One region of the Citrobacter sp. LST-B2 genome, then DNA from elsewhere that is predicted to be linked to it. Evidence: predicted binding sites of a transcription regulator. Region 1 holds the regulator's gene; the other holds the start of a gene.

Region 1 (4,869 bases):
GCCATTTTTGCAACGCGGCGCGACAGCCATAGCCGCCAATCAGAAAAGCAATGGTCTGCGGTACGTAGCTCAGCCCAATCACCGCCGGGCTGTAGCCCATTTCACTCAAAATAAACGGGGAACCGGTCAACCACGCAAAGAAGCTGGCAGAACAGGCGGCGTAAATCAGGACGTTGCCGCGGTACGCTTTCGCACGCAGCAGGGTGGTGAACGTCAGTTTGTCCTTGCTGTCATCGCGAGCCCGGGTGGTGGGCTTTAAAAACAGGGCGGGCAGCATCAGCAGCAGCGTGATGAAAAACAGCGTGGCAAAGATCGCCTGCCAGGAAAGATGGGTCAGAATCCAACTGCCTAATAACGGCGCCAGTGCAGGAGACAGCCCGACCAGCGGCATGATGGTCGCGAAAATGCGGTTAATTTTATGCGAAGGATAGTAATCGGTAACCAGCGCCTGCCAGATGACGGTCGCCGCGCAGACTCCCACGGCCTGAATAAAACGCAGTACTAACAGGCCCGTTGCGCTCTCCACCCACAGCATACCCAGGCTACCGAGGGCGAAGACAGACAGACCCAGCAACAGGATCGGTTTACGGCCATAACGGTCAGAGAGGGGTCCCCACAGCAGTTGGGCGACGGCAAAGCCTGCTAAAAACAGACTCAGGCTGGCGCTTACGGCAGAGGCCGGTGTTTGCAGGTCAGATTGAATGGCGGCAAAAGCGGGCAAATACATGTCGGTTGCCAGAAAACCCAACACGCTGAGCCCTGCCAGCCAGACTAAAAACCCTTTTCCTGGTTGCATAGTTGTTCTCTAATTTTGATTAATCACACTGGCGCAGAGTGTAGGGAGTGAATTTGGGCTTGTGAAACGGTAATATTTGTTTATTGCATTCAAAAATTTTGTAGGCAGATTATGTGGTCAGAATATGCGCTGGAAGTGGTCGATGCCGTGGCACGCAACGGGAGCTTCAGTTCCGCGGCCCAGGAGTTGCACCGGGTGCCTTCAGCGGTCAGCTATACGGTTCGCCAACTGGAAGAGTGGCTGGCCGTCCCGCTTTTTGAACGTCGCCATCGTGATGTGGTGTTAACCCCGGCGGGCGCCTGGTTTTTGAAAGAAGGCCGCTCTGTCATCAAAAAAATGCAGATCACGCGTCAACAGTGTCAGCAGATCGCTAACGGCTGGCGTGGGCAACTCCCCATTGCGGTGGACAATATCGTGCGCCCGGAACGCACGCGGCAATTGATTGTCGATTTCTACCGCCACTTTGATGACGTGGAACTACTGGTCTTCCAGGAGGTGTTTAATGGCGTCTGGGACGCGCTGTCAGATGGTCGGGTCGAACTCGCCATCGGGGCAACCCAGGCGATCCCGGTTGGCGGACGATACACTTTCCGCGATATGGGTAAGCTGAGCTGGTGTTGTGTCGTTGCCAGTACGCATCCGCTGGCCGCCATGAGCGGGCCGTTAAGCGATGACACGTTGCGCAACTGGCCGTCGCTGGTGCTGGAAGATACCTCCCGCACGCTGCCGAAACGCGTGACCTGGCTGCTGGACAATCAGAAGCGGGTGGTGGTGCCGGACTGGGATTCTTCCGCGACCTGTATCAGCGCCGGACTCTGTGTCGGCATGGTCCCGACACATTTCGCCAAGTCGTATCTCAACAAGGGGCAGTGGGTCGCGTTAAATCTGGATAATCCTTTCCCGGATGCGGCCTGTTGCCTGACCTGGCAGCAGAATGATATGTCACCTGCGCTGATCTGGCTGCTGGATTATCTGGGAGACAGTGAAACGCTGAACAAAGAGTGGCTGCGGGAGCCCGATGAGACTCCCGCAGAAGAGGCTTAACGACGGTAGTCGCGGAACGGGCCATCCGCCACGGAGCGGCGCTCCACCAGGCGCGGGTGGACTTCAATAGACTGCGACTCTTCGCGTTTATTGACGATACGGTCCAGTAACATATTAAAGGCCGTCTCACCCAGTGAATCTTTCGGCTGGTGGATGGTGGTCAACGCTGGTGTAAAGAAGCGGGCGTTGCGCACGTTGTCGTAGCCTATCAGCGACACGTCCTGCGGGACGCGCAGACCCATCTCATCAGCGGCGCAAAGGGCGCCCATCGCCATGACATCGCCGCCACAGAAGACCGCCGTTGGGCGATGCGCCTGCGACAGAATTTGCTGCATGGCGCGGTAGCCGGATTCCGGCTCGAAGTCGCCTTGAACAATCCAGTTTTCAGGCACTTTAATCAGCGCTTCATCCATCGCTTTCATAAATCCGGCCAAACGGCCTGCGCCGGTGTTACGCTCCATCAGTCCTGGGATCACGCCAATTTCGCGATGTCCACGCTCGACGAGGTAACGGCCTGCCATGTAGCCGCCCTCGAAGGCGTTATCAATCACCGTATCAGTGAAGTCGGCTTTGGCTTCGCCCCAGTCCATCACCACCATTGGGATATGACGATATTCTTCCAGCATCGAGAGCAGGGGATCGGGGTATTCGGAACACATTACCAACAGGCCATCAACGCGTTTTTGCGCCATCATCGACAGATAGGCACGCTGCTTTTCCAGGTTGTTCCAGACGTTGCCGAGGATCAGGGTATAGCCCTTCTGGAAGCAGTTCTTCTCAACCGCTTCAATAATTTCAGCAAAATAGGGGGCTTCGCTGCTCGTCGCCAGCAAACCGATAGATTTGGTATGGTTAACTTTCAGGCTACGGGCAACCGCGCTGGGGGAATAGTGCAATTCTTTGATTGCCGCCCACACTGCATTGCGTGTTTCTTCAGCGACGAAACGCGTTTTGTTAATTACGTGTGACACGGTTGTAGTGGAAACGTTTGCGCGCTTCGCTACATCTTTAATTGTTGCCATTAAATCTCACTCCAGACCCAACCTGAACATTAAATTACGCCAAGTAAACGTTTGCCTTTACTCATCCTGTGCCCAACGTCTGGGCTGCGGCACGCCGGGAAACGACACGGAACGTCAGGAAGGGGTCAATGGCCGGTACGCTAATCAAGTAAGCGTCGAATTTTGTCTGATCTTTACGAAAAGGGGAAGTATTAAAAGCACATATCACTCTAAATCGTGGGAGATTTTTACACTCAAGTGTGTAAAAATGCGCTATATCACTTTTTGTGTGGGTATAAAAAGGAGAAAAGTTGATGAGCACCGATCTGAAATTTTCATTAGTGACCACGTTTATTGTCCTGGCTTTAATCGTTGCGGGCGGCCTGACGGCGGCACTGCACTGATCCCCTCGGGGGAGTTCCTGCTCCCTCGAACCTCCCGCCATATTGTTATTGAATCTGCAAAAGTCTTTTGTATTTTTGTTAACTTCTCTTTTTTTGTGATTGATGTCATGCTTTTGACTCTTTGTTAAGCATCGCGCCCTGTCGCGAAGAGCCGGAGTCATCACTGCATGAAAATCAATTATCCGTTACTGGCGCTGGCCATTGGTGCGTTTGGCATCGGTACCACCGAATTCTCGCCAATGGGTCTGCTGCCCGTCATCGCGCGTGGCGTTGATGTGTCTATTCCCGCGGCAGGTATGCTGATTAGTGCCTATGCGGTCGGCGTGATGGTCGGCGCGCCGTTGATGACGCTGTTGCTGTCACATCGCGGACGCCGTAATGCGCTCATTTTTCTGATGGCTATCTTTACGCTCGGTAACGTGCTCTCGGCGATTTCACCGGATTACACCACGCTGATGTTGTCACGTATTTTAACCAGCCTTAACCACGGCGCATTCTTCGGCCTGGGCTCGGTGGTGGCGGCAAGCGTGGTGCCGAAGCACAAACAGGCGAGCGCCGTTGCGACCATGTTTATGGGGCTGACCATCGCCAATATCGGCGGTGTGCCGGCGGCGACCTGGCTGGGTGAAACCATCGGCTGGCGAATGTCGTTTATGGCGACAGCGGGGCTGGGGGTTATCTCGATGTTGAGTCTCTTCTTATCATTGCCAAAAGGCGGTGCCGGGGCGCGCCCGGAAGTGAAAAAAGAGCTGGCGGTGCTGATGCGTCCTCAGGTGCTCTCCGCGCTACTGACTACCGTACTGGGAGCGGGCGCCATGTTCACGCTCTATACCTATATTTCGCCTGTTCTGCAAAGCATCACCCATGCGACACCGGCCTTTGTGACCGGGATGCTGGTTCTGATCGGTGTGGGCTTCTCCATTGGCAACTACCTCGGAGGGAAACTGGCCGATCGCTCGGTTAACGGCACGCTGAAGGGCTTTTTGCTGCTGCTGATGGTAATTATGCTGGCGATCCCTTTCCTGGCGCAGAATGAACTGGGCGCGGCGGTCAGCATGGTGGTCTGGGGGGCGGCAACCTTTGCGGTCGTCCCTCCGTTACAAATGCGCGTCATGCGTGTGGCTCATGAAGCGCCGGGTCTCTCATCTTCCGTGAACATTGGCGCGTTTAACCTTGGAAATGCGCTGGGCGCTGCGGCTGGCGGGGCCGTCATTTCAGGCGGATTAGGCTACAGTTTTGTTCCTGTGATGGGGGCGATTGTGGCGGGTATGGCGCTGTTGCTGGTGTTTATCTCGGCGAGAAAACAACCTGAACAGGTGTGCGTCGCCAGTTAACGGCAGGACAAAAACGCAGAAGGGATTCCCTTCTGCGTTATCTTTTTTACGCGGCGAAGTTCTTCGCTACAAACTCCCAGTTTACCAGCGCCCAGAAGTGTTCCAGGTAGCCAGGACGCGCATTGCGGTAGTCAATGTAGTATGCATGCTCCCATACGTCGACGGTCATCAACGGCGTGGCGTCGGTGGTCAACGGCGTGCCAGCGTTGGAGGTGGAAACGATAGCCAGCTTGCCCTCTTTTCCTTTAACCAGCCAGGTCCAGCCAGAGCCGAAGTTTTTGATCGCCGCG
Region 2 (4,869 bases), 1.0 Mb from region 1:
CTTCGCGGGTCCGCGCGTTATCGAGCAAACCGTACGTGAGAAACTGCCGCCGGGATTCCAGCGCAGTGAGTTTCTGATCGAAAAAGGCGCTATTGATATGATCATCCGCCGTCCGGAGATGCGCCTGAAACTGGCGAGCATTCTGGCGAAGCTGATGAATCTGCCGGCGCCAAATCCGGATACCCCGCGTGAAGGCGTGGTGGTGCCGCCGGTGCCGGATCAGGAACCCGAGGCCTGATAACTGAAAAGGGCAGGGCCACAGGCGCTGCCCTTTTGCTTTTCTCAACGTAACGATTTCACGGGCATCATGAATAACAAACGTATTCCTAAAGCCACGTCGCCCCTGGCCTCGTGGCTTTCTTATCTGGAAAACCTCCACGCGAAAACGATCGATCTGGGCCTTGAGCGCGTAAGCCAGGTGGCTGCGCGACTGGGCGTACTGAAGCCTGCGCCGTTTGTCTTTACCGTGGCTGGCACTAATGGCAAAGGCACGACCTGCCGGACGCTGGAGTCGGTATTGACGGCGGCGGGATATAACGTCGGGGTATACAGTTCGCCGCATCTGGTGCGTTACACTGAACGTGTGCGTGTACGTGGCAATGAACTGCCCGAATCGGCTCACACTGAATCCTTTGCCGAGATCGAAGCGGCGCGTGGGGACATCTCGCTGACCTATTTCGAATACGGCACTTTGTCTGCATTGTGGCTGTTTAAGCAGGCACAACTGGATGTGGTGATCCTGGAAGTTGGGCTGGGTGGACGACTCGACGCGACAAATATCGTCGATGCCGATGTTGGCGTAGTCACCAGCATCGCGCTGGATCATACCGACTGGCTGGGGCCGGATCGTGAAAGCATTGGCCGTGAAAAGGCCGGTATTTTCCGTGCGGGAAAACCGGCGATTGTCGGCGAACCCGAAATGCCTTATACCATTGCCGATGTCGCACTGGAGAAAGGCGCGCGGTTACAGCGTCGTGGCGAGGACTGGCAGTTTACGGTAACGGAGACGGGCTGGTCCTTTAGCGATCGCCACGGTAGCCTGGTGGATTTACCGCTGCCACAGGTGCCTCAACCTAATGCGGCGACTGCGCTGGCGGCACTGCGCGCCAGCGGCCTGAACGTCAGTGAGCAGGCGATTCGCGACGGGATTGCCCGGGCGATTCTACCAGGACGTTTCCAGATTGTGAGCGAGTCGCCGCGCGTCATTCTTGATGTCGCGCATAATCCTCATGCGGCGGAATATCTCACCGGACGGCTGAAAATGTTGCCGAAAAAGGGGCGTGTTCTTGCCGTTATCGGTATGCTACATGATAAGGATATTGCGGGAACGTTGGCCTGGTTGAAAAGCGTGGTCGACGACTGGTATTGTGCTCCGCTGGAAGGCCCCCGGGGCGCAACGGCAGAACAACTGCTGGAACATCTCGGTAAAGGCAGTGTCTATGACAGTGTCGCGCTGGCATGGCATGCGGCGCTGGCAGACGCGAGACCAGAAGATACCGTACTGGTGTGCGGTTCATTTCACACGGTTGCACATGTCATGGAAGTGATGGACGCGGGGAGAATCGGTGGCGAGTAAGTTTCAGAATCGTTTAGTCGGCACGATCGTGCTGGTCGCGCTGGGCGTCATTGTGTTGCCCGGGCTGCTCGACGGGCAGAAAAAACATTATCAGGATGAATTTGCGGCGATCCCGCTGGTCCCGAAACCGGGCGATCGCGATGAGCCGGATATGATGCCAGCGGCAACGCAGGCTTTGCCGACTCAGCCGCCAGAAGGGGCGGCGGAAGAGGTACGGGCAGGCGATGCGGCGGCACCGTCGTTGGATCCGTCACGCTATGCATCAGCGAATAATCCTGAGCTTGATTCGACGCCAGCGCCGGTAGAGCAGCCCAAACCAAAACCGGTTGAAAAGCCGAAGCCGCAACCGAAGCCGCCTGTAGAGGCAACGCCTGCTCCGGTTCCCGCTCCTGCGCCAAAACCGGCGACAGAAGAGAAATCGGCGCCAACGGGTAAAGCCTACGTTGTGCAGTTAGGGGCGCTGAAAAATGCCGATAAGGTCAATGAGATCGTGGGTAAACTTCGTGCCGCAGGTTTCCGGGTATATACTTCTCCGTCAACGCCAGTACAGGGTAAAATAACCCGTATTCTCGTGGGGCCGGATGCATCACGCGACAAGCTGAAAGGCTCGCTCGGTGAGCTACAGCAAATCTCCGGATTAAGCGGAGTGGTGATGGGGTACAGCCCGAACTAAGTGAGGGTTGCCTGATGACAGCGCTCGGCGTCTTATCAGGCTTCCCACCTTGTTGTATGTCGGCCGGATAAGGCGTTTACACCGCCATCCGGCAGTGCCCGAAGAGGCATAAAACGGTATGGCGTTGAAGTTTTTTTCAGCGCCATTTTTATTTACGCGCGGGAAGGAAATCCCTACGCAAACGTTTTCTTTTTCTGTTAGAATGCGCCCCGAACAGGACGACAGGGCGTAAAATCGTGGGACACATATGGTCTGGATTGATTACGCCATTATCGCGGTGATTGGTTTTTCCTGTCTGGTTAGCCTGATCCGTGGCTTTGTTCGTGAAGCGTTATCGTTGGTGACATGGGGTTGTGCTTTCTTTGTCGCCAGCCATTACTACACTTACCTGTCTGTCTGGTTTTCGGGCTTTGAAGACGAACTGGTTCGAAACGGGATTGCCATCGCGGTGCTGTTTATCGCGACGCTGATCGTCGGCGCCATTGTGAACTACGTGGTAGGGCAACTGGTTGAGAAAACCGGTCTGTCAGGTACCGACCGGGTTCTGGGGGTCTGTTTCGGGGCTCTGCGCGGCGTGTTGATTGTGGCTGCTATTCTGTTCTTTCTCGACACCTTTACCGGCCTGTCGAAAGGTGAGGACTGGAGTAAGTCACGGCTGATCCCGGAGTTCAGTTTCATCATCAGATGGTTCTTTGACTATCTGCAAAGCTCGTCAAGTTTCTTGCCCAGAGCATAAGCGTTGGGTTGTAGCTTAACGAGGAAAAAGACGTATGTGCGGTATTGTCGGTATCGCCGGTGTTATGCCGGTTAACCAGTCGATTTATGACGCCTTAACAGTGCTTCAGCATCGTGGTCAGGATGCCGCTGGCATTATCACCATCGATGCAAATAACTGCTTCCGTTTGCGTAAGGCAAACGGTCTGGTGAGTGATGTTTTTGAAGCTCGCCACATGCAGCGTATGCAGGGCAACATGGGCATCGGTCATGTGCGTTATCCAACGGCTGGCAGCTCCAGCGCCTCTGAAGCTCAACCTTTCTACGTCAACTCCCCGTATGGCATCACGCTTGCCCACAATGGCAACCTGACCAATGCCCACGAACTGCGTAAAAAGCTGTTTGAGGAGAAGCGCCGTCACATCAATACCACCTCAGATTCTGAGATCCTGCTCAATATCTTCGCCAGTGAACTGGATAACTTCCGTCACTACCCGCTGGAAGCAGACAACATTTTTGCCGCGATTGCCGCGACCAACCGCCAGATCCGCGGCGCGTATGCCTGTGTGGCGATGATTATTGGTCACGGTATGGTTGCCTTCCGTGACCCGAACGGTATCCGTCCGCTAGTGTTGGGTAAACGTGATGTCGGCGACGGTCGCACCGAATATATGGTGGCGTCTGAAAGCGTCGCGCTGGATACCCTGGGCTTTGAATTCCTGCGTGACGTTGCGTCGGGCGAAGCGGTTTATATCACGGAGAAAGGGCAGCTATTCACCCGTCAGTGTGCCGAAAACCCGGTCAGCAATCCGTGCCTGTTCGAGTATGTTTACTTCGCGCGTCCGGATTCCTTCATCGACAAGATTTCCGTTTACAGCGCCCGTGTGAACATGGGTACCAAGCTTGGCGAAAAAATTGCTCGTGAGTGGGAGGATCTGGATATCGACGTGGTCATCCCGATTCCAGAAACCTCCTGCGATATCGCGCTGGAAATTGCGCGTATTCTCGGCAAGCCGTACCGTCAGGGGTTTGTGAAAAACCGCTACGTTGGTCGTACCTTTATCATGCCGGGACAGCAGCTGCGCCGTAAGTCCGTACGCCGCAAACTGAACGCCAACCGCGCGGAGTTCCGCGATAAAAATGTTCTGCTGGTGGATGACTCCATTGTGCGCGGCACCACCTCAGAGCAGATTATTGAGATGGCACGTGAAGCCGGGGCGAAAAAGGTCTATCTGGCCTCTGCGGCACCAGAGATTCGCTTCCCGAACGTGTACGGCATCGATATGCCTACTGCAAACGAACTTATTGCGCATGGTCGTGAAGTGGATGAGATTCGCCAGATCATCGGCGCAGACGGTCTTATCTTCCAGGACCTGGATGATCTGATCGACGCGGCCCGTACCGAAAACCCGGATATCCAGCAGTTTGAATGTTCCGTGTTTAACGGCGTATACGTTACGAAGGATGTAGATCAGCAGTATCTCGATTTTCTCGATTCCCTGCGTAATGACGATGCCAAAGCAGTTCAGTTGCAGAACGAAGTTGAAAACCTCGAGATGCACAACGAAGGGTAATCTCTGACCTGCCAGGGGGCGAATCCCGCCCCCTGACTTGCAACTCCCCATAAAATCCTGCAAAGTCAGCCCAGAAGTCAGACAGGGCGATAAATCATGAAGCGACTCATTATTGGTATTTCGGGTGCCAGCGGCGCCATTTACGGCGTGCGGCTGCTCCAGGTGTTGCGCGATGTACCGGATGTTGAAACGCATCTGATCATGAGCCAGGCCGCCCGCCAGACGCTTTCTCTCGAGACTGACTTATCGCTGCGTGATGTTCAGGCGCTCGCGACCGTGACGCACGATGCGCGCGATATTGCCGCCAGCATCTCCTCCGGCTCTTTTCAGAC

The links. The regulator PurR, encoded in region 1, represses purine synthesis genes. The targets are predictions, from matches to a motif close to CANGCAAACGTTTGCNTG.
Region 2: cvpA (colicin V production protein) is a predicted target of PurR. The motif match lies at 2,424-2,441, and genes of this name have one in related genera.

The regions. Positions count from the first base shown of each region.
Region 1 is NZ_CP192598.1:2,315,114-2,319,982, forward strand. It holds gene punC (purine nucleoside transporter PunC) at 1-796, opposite strand, end outside; gene punR (DNA-binding transcriptional activator PunR) at 908-1,840, shown strand; gene purR (HTH-type transcriptional repressor PurR) at 1,837-2,862, opposite strand; gene cydH (cytochrome bd-I oxidase subunit CydH) at 3,156-3,245, shown strand; gene ACQ0PY_RS11130 (MFS transporter) at 3,413-4,579, shown strand; gene sodB (superoxide dismutase [Fe]) at 4,626-4,869, opposite strand, start outside.
Region 2 is NZ_CP192598.1:3,356,086-3,360,954, reverse strand. It holds gene accD (acetyl-CoA carboxylase, carboxyltransferase subunit beta) at 1-238, shown strand, start outside; gene folC (bifunctional tetrahydrofolate synthase/dihydrofolate synthase) at 308-1,576, shown strand; gene dedD (cell division protein DedD) at 1,566-2,249, shown strand; gene cvpA (colicin V production protein) at 2,497-2,985, shown strand; gene purF (amidophosphoribosyltransferase) at 3,020-4,537, shown strand; gene ACQ0PY_RS16220 (UbiX family flavin prenyltransferase) at 4,634-4,869, shown strand, end outside.